2 regions of the Enterococcus sp. AMC1251 genome follow, and region 2 is predicted to be linked to the other one. Evidence: riboswitches for the same ligand, from Rfam matches in the RefSeq annotation. Region 2 holds a riboswitch; the other holds the start of a gene.
The links. Region 2 has a riboswitch for magnesium ahead of AC4BBR_RS10360 (phosphatase PAP2/LCP family protein). Riboswitches for the same ligand answer to the same signal wherever they lie in the genome.

Region 1 (4,908 bases), 810 kb from region 2:
TGAATTTTGTGGGCATCCAATTCATTGGAATCGACAATAATAAAACTGTTCCCAGCCGTTTCAATGCAACAAATCCAATCAAAGCAAGCGAAATAAATAAAGGAGAAAGCCCACTAGATAAAAATAACACTAATACAAGGATAAAAATCATGGACGCTCCAGCAATATTTGGTTGAAGAGCAACAAATATCATAAAAAAGAATGAAACTAAAAGTGACTGCTTATGATTTTTAAAAGAAAATGGAACTAACCTGTCATTTTTTGATAAATTAGTAGAAAGGTAAAGAATAAGTACCAAAGGAACTAATTCAGATGGTTGAAACAAAAGAAAGCCTAAATTGATCCAACGCTTTGCACCGCCTACACTTGTTCCAATAATTGGTAAAGCGATTAGCGAAAGAAACGTTAACATGAGTAAAAAATGCAACATTCTAGGTTTACGTAAGACATTCAAATTGATCCGGTAAACAAAACTCAAACAAATCAAGCTTATAACGAAGGAGATTGTTTGCTTGATGGCCTTACTAGCTGTTCCTAATTCACTGTCTAATAATTGATAAGAGCTAGAACTATAAACCATTAAGATACCTACGATACATAAGATGAAATAAGGGATTAAAATATAAAAATCTAAATAATGTAGTTTAGATAAACGCTTGTACTTTTTCATCTTTTTGCCCCATCATCCAAGAAATCGCGAATAGCTTGCTCATTTTGCTGTTCGTCGAATTCCAAAACACTGCCTGCTTCAGTGTGATCATTAAATGACCAGCTTCCTTTAACCGGTACAGATAATGTTTCCATATTTTTTACATTCCCCGTAAGAAAGTCTTTTGCTAAATCTACAAGAAGATTTGTAGGTATATTTGTATCTAAGTAGCCAACAGCTTCACCAGCAATTTTTGGTAGTTGAAGAATTGGAATGGCATTTTTTGATTGTTTAGCTAAGGCATCCATAACCTGCTGCTGTCTTCTAACACGACCGAAGTCGCCTTCTTCGTCCATTCTAAATCGAGCATATTGCAACAGCGTATTGCCATCCATGACTTGTTTTCCTTTTTTGATATCTACATTGTCTAGATTAATGTCTTTTTCAGCATCAATTTCAATTCCTTTTGGATAAAGGTCATTAATCAATCGGATAAAATTATTGAAATCAGCTGAAACATAATAATTGATTGGTAATCCTAATGAATCATTAAGAACTTTTTTAGTCAATTCTGCTCCGCCAAAGGCGTAAGCAGCGTTAATTTTCTCTAAACCGTACCCTGGGATTTCGACATAGGAATCTCTCATGATTGAAACAAGTTTTGGTTGTTTTGTTTCACTATTATAATGAGCAACCATAAGAGTATCTGCTCGCCCGCCATCTTCGTCATCTTCACGACCGTCATCCCCAATCAACATGATAGTGATTTCTTTCGTATTCGTTTGTTTATCACCAGAAAAATTATTATTCTTAGATGAATTTATTTGTGATTGAGCGTTTTTTTTTCCTTTATGAAAGTTGATTACAGCATAACTTCCGAGCGCTGTAAGGAGAAGAAGTGTACAAAGAATGATAGAAATAATGACTTTTTTTACTGTTTTCATTTTTTATTCCTCGCTAATCATTTTAATCGATCATCAAATAAAGTTTGCATTAGGAATTGACTTAGATGTCGTTTTAAAAGTTTTTTATGCTAAAAATAATGAGAGTGTTGACTTCATATAGACTAAGAAAGTTAGCATTGGTATCGCCGAACGCCTTTAGTTATATTTATTTCCACCTCCAGAAAAATCAGAAGTACAACAGCATTATTTATCAAAAAAACCTTCGCTTAAAATAACTCAGCGAAGGGGGATTGATTTTAGCACAAAAAGAGCTTTTCATCATTCTCATCGTTGAGTTTTAGCACTATGAAACGTAAAAAGCTGAGCTTTTAGCTACTTTGTGAAAAGCCTTAATTCGACAATTCCTGTCCTACCCATTCCTGTCTTTCGACATTTTTGAGCAGTAGCCTGTGTTTCCATAGGAGCCTCACCTAACAAGTTATTTAGATCGTCTTAAATATAATGAATATATTTGTTGAAGTCAACAAAGTAAATATTAATTTTTTTATAATATATTTACTTAAAATAAAAATATTTTGTTATTTTAAGTGCAGAATTCTGTCTTCAAGGGATTCGTGCAGCGGAATTGGATGTATCAAAAAAAACATCAAATTATTTTCTTTACTTTTTCTTAAACATAAGTAAAAAATTGAAATTTGATACTGATTTGAAATAAAGATTCTGCTGATTTTTTGTCAAACAAATGATTAAACAAAAAATAGTTTGCATGCTATAATAAAAAAAAGGTTATTTAACTGTACTATAAAGAAGACGTTTTTTACTGATTGTTCGTTCTATTTCTTTTTAAATAAGTACTTTAATGGAAAGGAACACGATTATAAAAGGAGTGTAACAGAAGATGGATAAAAGCAAAAATGGCGCTGAAGTGATTGTAGAAAGCTTGAAAAACCACCAAGTTAATTATGTCTTTGGAATTCCAGGAGCAAAGATCGATAGTTTGTTCAACGCACTCGTGGATGATGGTCCAGAATTGATCGTAACTCGTCACGAACAAAATGCAGCGTTTATGGCAGCAGCAGTTGGACGTTTGACTGGAAATCCAGGTGTAGTGGTTGCGACAAGTGGACCTGGAGCGAGTAATCTGGCGACAGGGTTAGTGACAGCTACAGCAGAAGGAGATCCTGTACTAGCGATCGGAGGTCAAGTGAAGCGAAGCGATTTACTAAAATTAACGCATCAAAGCATGAACAATGCAGCGTTATTTGAACCGATTACCAAGTACAGTGCGGAAATTCAAGATCCTGAGACCATTTCAGAAGTCCTAGCAAATGCTTTTCGGTTGGCGAAATCGTCTAAAAAAGGTGCTAGTTTTATTAGTATCCCTCAAGATGTTGTCGATGGTTCCGTTGAATCTGATAGTATCAGACCGTTAATTGATCCGAAAATTGGTTCTGCTTCGTCAGAAGATATACAATATCTTTCTGAACTAATTCAAGCAGCAGAGTTACCCGTTCTATTAGTGGGTATGAGAGCTTCGACTGAAAAGGAAGCAAAAGCAATTCGAGAAATTGTACTTAAAACGAAAATTCCAGTTGTTGAAACTTTCCAAGCAGCTGGGGTGATTTCTAAAAAATTGGAAGACCATTTTTTTGGACGAATTGGTTTGTTTCGCAATCAACCGGGCGATATGTTGTTAAAACGTAGCGACTTAGTTATCGCAGTAGGCTATGATCCAATTGAATATGAGGCTAGAAATTGGAACGCTGAAGGGGAAGCACAAATTATAGTTATTGATGACACACCTGCTGAAATCGATCAATATTTTCAACCAGAACGGGAATTGATCGGTGATATTGCAGAAACGTTAACTGTTCTATTACCAAGTATTCAGGCGAAAATGTTATCCAGAAAAAACACAAAATATTTGGAAACATTGCATGAAAACCTAGTGAAACGGGATGATGTAAAAGAGCGAACAGAAAATGGATTGATTCATCCTTTAGAAGTCATCGATACCTTGCAAAGTATTGTAACAGATGAGATGACGGTAACTGTTGACGTTGGTAGCCACTATATTTGGATGGCTCGTCATTTTAGAAGTTATGAACCAAGACATTTGCTTTTTAGTAATGGCATGCAAACATTAGGCGTAGCACTTCCTTGGGCAATTTCTGCAGCATTAATTCGACCTAACACACAAATAATATCAGTTTCAGGTGATGGTGGATTCTTGTTTTCAGCCCAGGATCTTGAAACAGCAGTTCGCAAGAAACTGAAAATTATTCATTTGATTTGGAATGATGGACGCTATAACATGGTCGAATTTCAAGAGCAGTTAAAATATCATCGGATTTCAGGAGTTGATTTTGGTCCAGTAGATTTCGTTAAGTATGCTGAAGCCTTTGGAGCAAAAGGATTACGAGCTAAAAATGTTCAAGAATTACGAGCGGCAATTTTGAGGGGGATTGACACAGACGGACCGGTGGTGATCGATATTCCGATCGATTATCAAGACAACGAAAAATTAGGCGAAACAATTTTACCAGATCAGTTTTATTAGAAAGGTGATAAAGATGACAAAAGAAACAGTTTTGTATCAGCATGGGACTTTAGGCGCTTTAATGGCAGGATTGATGGATGGAACTGAGACGATTGCTAATATTTTAAAAAAAGGTGATTTTGGGATAGGTACTTTATCTGAATTAGATGGTGAATTAATTATTTTAGATGGAAAAGCTTTTCAAGGAAGAGAAGATGGCGCTTTGATTGCAGTCAATGAGGAACAAGAGACTCCTTATGCAGCAGTAACGACGTTTAAGCCGACAATTACTTTTTCAGTGGATGGATTTGCGGATAGCTTAAAAATAATTAGATTGATTCGCGAACATTTAAAAAGTGAAAATCTTTTTCATGCGATCAAAATTCATGGCGCATTCAAAGAAGTCCATATTCGAGTGATGCCGAAACAACAAAAACCATACAAAAGGTTAGTTGAAGTGTCTAAAGAACAGCCAGAGTTTATTAAAGGAAACGTTACTGGTACTGTACTTGGTTTCTTTACCCCAGAGTTATTTCAAGGAGTTGCTGCAGCAGATTTTCATTTGCATTTTATTGACGACGATCAATTATTTGGCGGACATTTAATGGATTTTAAATTGGAATCTGGAACGATAGAGATTGAGCCGATGGATTCTTTATTACAGCATTTTCCTAAAAATGATGAGACGTTTATCCACACAGCAATTGATTATGCGGATTTGGATAAAGAAATTCAAGAAGCAGAATAGCAAAACTTACTAAGAGTAGAAGAGCGTGGGACAAAACGAAAGATCAGTTTTGTCCCACGCTCTAAAT
Region 2 (4,908 bases):
AATTTCTTATCTCATATAAGAGAAAGCACCCCACTTAAGATTATATCTAAATTTTATTGTTTCTTTTTTCCACACATATAGATGATTTATATATTTTTTTGAGAAATCATTAATCATATACCCGAAGTGAATTTAAATCGACAAAAAAATAAAAAAAACTATAAAAATAGATTATTGGATCACCACTCGGACTTAGTGACAAAACCATTTGAACCATAAGATTTAACTGACCAATTATCTCCTACTATTGATTTAATCTCATTAAGCGTATGACCTCAGTGAATTATGTAATATAACTTCAAAAGAGTTTAATTTTCATTGGACATTTCCAGCTCTTTCGCAGTCAACTTCATTCCATCTAAAGCCTGTTCCTCTCATTTCAATAATTTCACCGCATAAAAAAAGTCCTAGAAGTAGAATTTCCACTCTAACTTTCAGAACTTTTTCCATTATTATTTATCAATAGCTAATTTAAGTCCAATTGTTTTCTTAATTCAGCAATGGCTTTTTGTCTTTCTTCTTCCAAAATACCTTGATAAGAAATTCCTTCCTCACCGGTAAATCCATCTCCAGTAAATCCTTCACCTTGCAATTGGTAACTTTCAATATTATCTAGTGCTTTTTGATAATTTTTCATCAATAGAATCATCTGATCAAGGGTCATGTCCGTCTGTCCATTTTCACCAATCACATCTAATAACTCTTGATAACGAAAAACGTTTTTTATTGACGTCAATTCTTTTACTAGTTCAATAGTCACTTCTCGCTGTCTTTTTTGTCTACCATAATCACCTAAAGGATCTTCATAGCGCATTCTAGCATATTGAAGTGTTTCCCATCCGTTCAAATGTTGTTTTCCTTGAGGATAATGAATTCCTTCAGCATCAAACTCAAAATCATTATTAACTGTCACACCTCCGACAGCGTCTCCCAATGAAGCTAGTCCATCCATATTAATGACGAAATAATGATTAATTGGTATATCTAAATATTGTTCCACCGTGTCAACCATCATTTCTTCACCACCGAAAGAGTGGGCATGATTAATCTTGTCATAAGCGCCATCTTTACCAACGATTTCTACATAAGCATCTCTTGGAATACTAGTAATTGTTGTTTGTTTTAGCTGATCGTTAACAGTGACTACCATAATTGTATTTGCTCGAAAGTCTGTTTTTCGCTTTGAATCATTTGCAATCCCTAAAAGTAAAAAACTAACAGGTTCATTACTCTCTAATTCTACTGTTTTAGTAGGTCTATTAAGAGGCTGATAGATTTTATCTGCGGTTTTTTGAACATTTCTAAATACACTAGCTGCATAAAAAGAGGTTCCCGTAACAATCACCAAAATGATCGTTAATACACTTAATACTATTCGTTGTATAAATTTTGTTTTTGCCTCAGTTGTTGAGAATTTTTTGTTTAGATATATTTTTTGAAGACAAATGTATGAACCATTCACCCAAGTATAACTTAGAAGAAATCCTCCTATGACATCACTAGGATAGTGAACTCTTAAATAGATTCGACTCAGTCCAATTAATAAGACATACACTAGCAATGCTATTTTTAGTACTTGATATTTTTTTTGATCTTTTGAATACACTATTGGTAAGATCAATAAAACAGAACACACTAGACACATTGCTAAAAGAGAGTGACCACTTGGAAAACTGTACGAAGTCCTTTCAGCCAATTGTTCTACGTTCGGTCTTGTTCGAGCAATAGAGTGTTTGAGAATAAATCCTAAGACGCTAACCACAAACACATTGCTACTCATCCAAAATGCTAAAATTCTTTGCTTTTTTCTCCATAGAAGGAAAGAAAAAAGGAAACTTACAGCGAATATCGGAACAATCGTAGCTGTTTTAGCAAATGAATTAATGATATTCGTAACGAGCTCATTAGGTTTCCAATTAAATTTATAAATAGATGAATCTAAATAATTAAACCATGAACTATTATTGACTACTAAAAAAGTGAGCACTAAAAAAAACAGTAAACCTAAGATTGCAGGCGTTAACTTTTTTTCTTTCGACGTATACATGTGATAAATCCCTTCATTGTTGCATTCAGTTTATTTTTGCTTATCAAATTATTTGGATAAAATAAATATTTTGATTATTTTATGAATTTACATTTATAAAAAAATAAAATAACACTTAAAATCATATTTCAAAAGACATACGTATTCTAACAGAGTATTTCTTAATTATTCGTGTATGCGCGAAAGTAGATAACTAAAGATTATGTACTTGATTATCAATTCTATCGTAAGAAAACAAAAAAGCCAAACAATTCACTACGACGTTTGACGTTCAATCAATCTCATCGTCCGAGTTTTAGCACTATACAACGTAAAGAAAAGTTCTTAGCTATTTTATGAAAAGCCTTAATCCGACAATTCCTATTTTACACATTGGCGTCTTTCGACGTTGCTGCGCAATAGCTTATGTTTGTATAGGAGCCTCACCTAACAAGGTTAGTTAATTATTTATTTTTTAAATAATAACGCTGAAAAGAATATTTTTCAAGTAATTTTAAAAGTCTTTATTTTTTCTTAATTAAAAAAATGGCTCTATACTTTCTGATATTGGTGAGAAATCACCGGCATCTTTTTTAATGTCAAATAATAGAAAAGACACCTTTATATTCTTTAGAATGAAGTCGGCTAAAACATTACTTTCGATGAATTTTTTTAAAAAAAGAACGCATTAAGGGTCGAATCTGCCAAGTATTTTCTGGTACATTGATTATTTAGTTCACTCTTGTCCTCATCGTGGCATCAAAGAAGACACAAACCTTATTGAAAAGTGCTACTTGATCTCGAAGAAAGCTTCACTTTCTTCGAGATCATCTAAAAATACCACGTCTATGAGCAAAATTGCCGTCAAAAGAAGGTCTCTGTTTCTTCTGTTTATCGCGTATTGAAACAGTTCTATGAACCCCAAAAAATTAATCGGCTATTCTTGCCAGAAACCCTTGTAAACAGATCTTTCCCGCATAAAGCATCACTGATATTCTTTCCACCTGTGCTTAGCCCCAAAGCCACCATAATTGGTAACGGTAATGCGCCGTTTATGGCTAAGAGTACAGCTAAATCCTTTATTTCTTCTTTTCTAGAATAGTAATCAAAAGAGGTATCCGCAAAAGCCATATTTTTATACTCTTCAAAACTAACATCACCGATTTGTTGCTTCATCTGATTATATTCTACACGAAGATAGTCCGTTAGGGGAGAACTATTTCCTAAAAGATCTTCTAGTGTCACTTTCATTTTTGGCATAGCGACACCTTCGCTATTTACGCCGTTAGAAAATGACCCTCTTGCCATTGTTTCGTAGCCCATGATGTTCATGTTACTTAATTTCTCTATCAAGGAATCCATCGCATTGTAAAATGGCTGATCTACTCCGCCAGAAAGTGTGTCTGGTACATGTTGAATAGCTTGTTGTAATAAGATTAATCGGTTTTCTAATTCTTCATAATTTGTATTACTAGCTGTATCTATGTCTATAGCGTGATCCACATCATATGTGTCGCAAAAGCTTTTTGCATCATCACTGATACGATCCGCTTCTGCGAGCCATTGGAATAGACCTGAGCTGGTTAATAGGACGATTCCTTCAGATAGCGATTGCCACTCACCTTCTTTATATTTTACATCTTTCATACCTACCCTCATTTCCTAAAACTACTGACTATTATTTCTCCTTTGACTTTATGTCGCTACTGACCGATTGATCCAACTCCACAAAGGTTTCTCCTGCATAGGTCACATACTCTCCTAATCGAGCATAATGGGAAATCAATTCTTCCATGCGAGCTGTCACAACATTGAACAGTGCGACTTGTCCTTGCGCCATTCCTTCCACATAATACTCACTTCCTGTAATAGTTTGTAAGGAACTGTAGGATGATTCTAATTCGCTAACAACGCTTTGAATCTTACTTGTAATATCGGATAACTCACCAGGATTCACTGTAATTTTATCTGCCAAACCAATTCACCAGCCCTTCCGTTTTATCTTTTGGTCCTTCATAAGGAATTTTTAATTGGTCAACTAGCCAGTTATTGACCCAAAACTGACTGACTCTTTTTAATTGTTCATTGTCCAATCGATACAACGTCCCTTGAGACACTAACAAAGCATATTCAGCTTTAGCCAAGTTCTTCGCTTGCTTCTGAATGCTTCCTAGAACGACTGCGGCATCGACGCCTTGTTTCTGTAACTCTTCTAAGGTTAGTCGCGCTCGTCTTGAACGAAATTCTTTTTCCTTCATCGGTTCATTAGCCATATAAATCTAAAAAAACATAACATTTTGTAAAAAGTTCATATTTATTTAGATTAATCGGCTATTAGGGATGAAAATAGCCTTAACTGAATTAAAAAAAGACACTTTCCAACTAATAGAAAGTGTCGTGTCTTGAACTTTTGTACAATAAATACAGCTAGCTTTTTTAGCTACTGGCAACTTGATTAGTGAGTTACTTCTTAACTAGTCAAGGCTTTACTAACTGACACTAATCAGGTAGTAAAGTGCCTTTTGTATTTAATTTTCAATGTAACTTTCAGCATCATCAATAAAAAATGCTAATTTCAAATCAGGATACTTTTTATCAAGTTCTCTCAAACAAGAAATAAATTTTCTACTTTGTAATTTTTCGGAAACATCATCAAAAACCGAACTAATTAATAATATATCTTCTTTAGAACAGTTCTTCAAATAATTGATAGTTTCATCTTCACTTATGGATAAAATATTGGTCAAGTTTGCCCAACTTTTTTCAAGCCCAAAGTCATCTTCTTCATTTATACTTCTTCGTTCTTCTAAATTTTCTTTAATTTGATTAGATATATTCATAATTTTTCTCCCAATTAAATAATTATTTATGGTTGTTTCGTA

Region 1: linked by a shared signal. The riboswitch ahead of AC4BBR_RS06405 (LCP family protein) and the one ahead of AC4BBR_RS10360 (phosphatase PAP2/LCP family protein) in region 2 are both predicted to bind magnesium.

What each region holds. Positions count from the first base shown of each region.
Region 1 covers NZ_CM177098.1:1,378,047-1,382,954, forward strand. The annotation lists gene AC4BBR_RS06400 (FtsW/RodA/SpoVE family cell cycle protein) at 1-670, opposite strand, end outside; gene AC4BBR_RS06405 (LCP family protein) at 667-1,593, opposite strand; M-box (ykoK) riboswitch at 1,870-2,039, opposite strand; gene alsS (acetolactate synthase AlsS) at 2,453-4,114, shown strand; gene budA (acetolactate decarboxylase) at 4,128-4,841, shown strand.
Region 2 covers NZ_CM177098.1:2,184,430-2,189,337, forward strand. The annotation lists gene AC4BBR_RS10360 (phosphatase PAP2/LCP family protein) at 467-2,047, opposite strand; M-box (ykoK) riboswitch at 2,321-2,488, opposite strand; gene AC4BBR_RS10365 (hypothetical protein) at 2,939-3,673, opposite strand; gene AC4BBR_RS10370 (hypothetical protein) at 3,705-4,001, opposite strand; gene AC4BBR_RS10375 (hypothetical protein) at 3,991-4,284, opposite strand; gene AC4BBR_RS10380 (hypothetical protein) at 4,555-4,866, opposite strand; gene AC4BBR_RS10385 (EndoU domain-containing protein) at 4,893-4,908, opposite strand, start outside.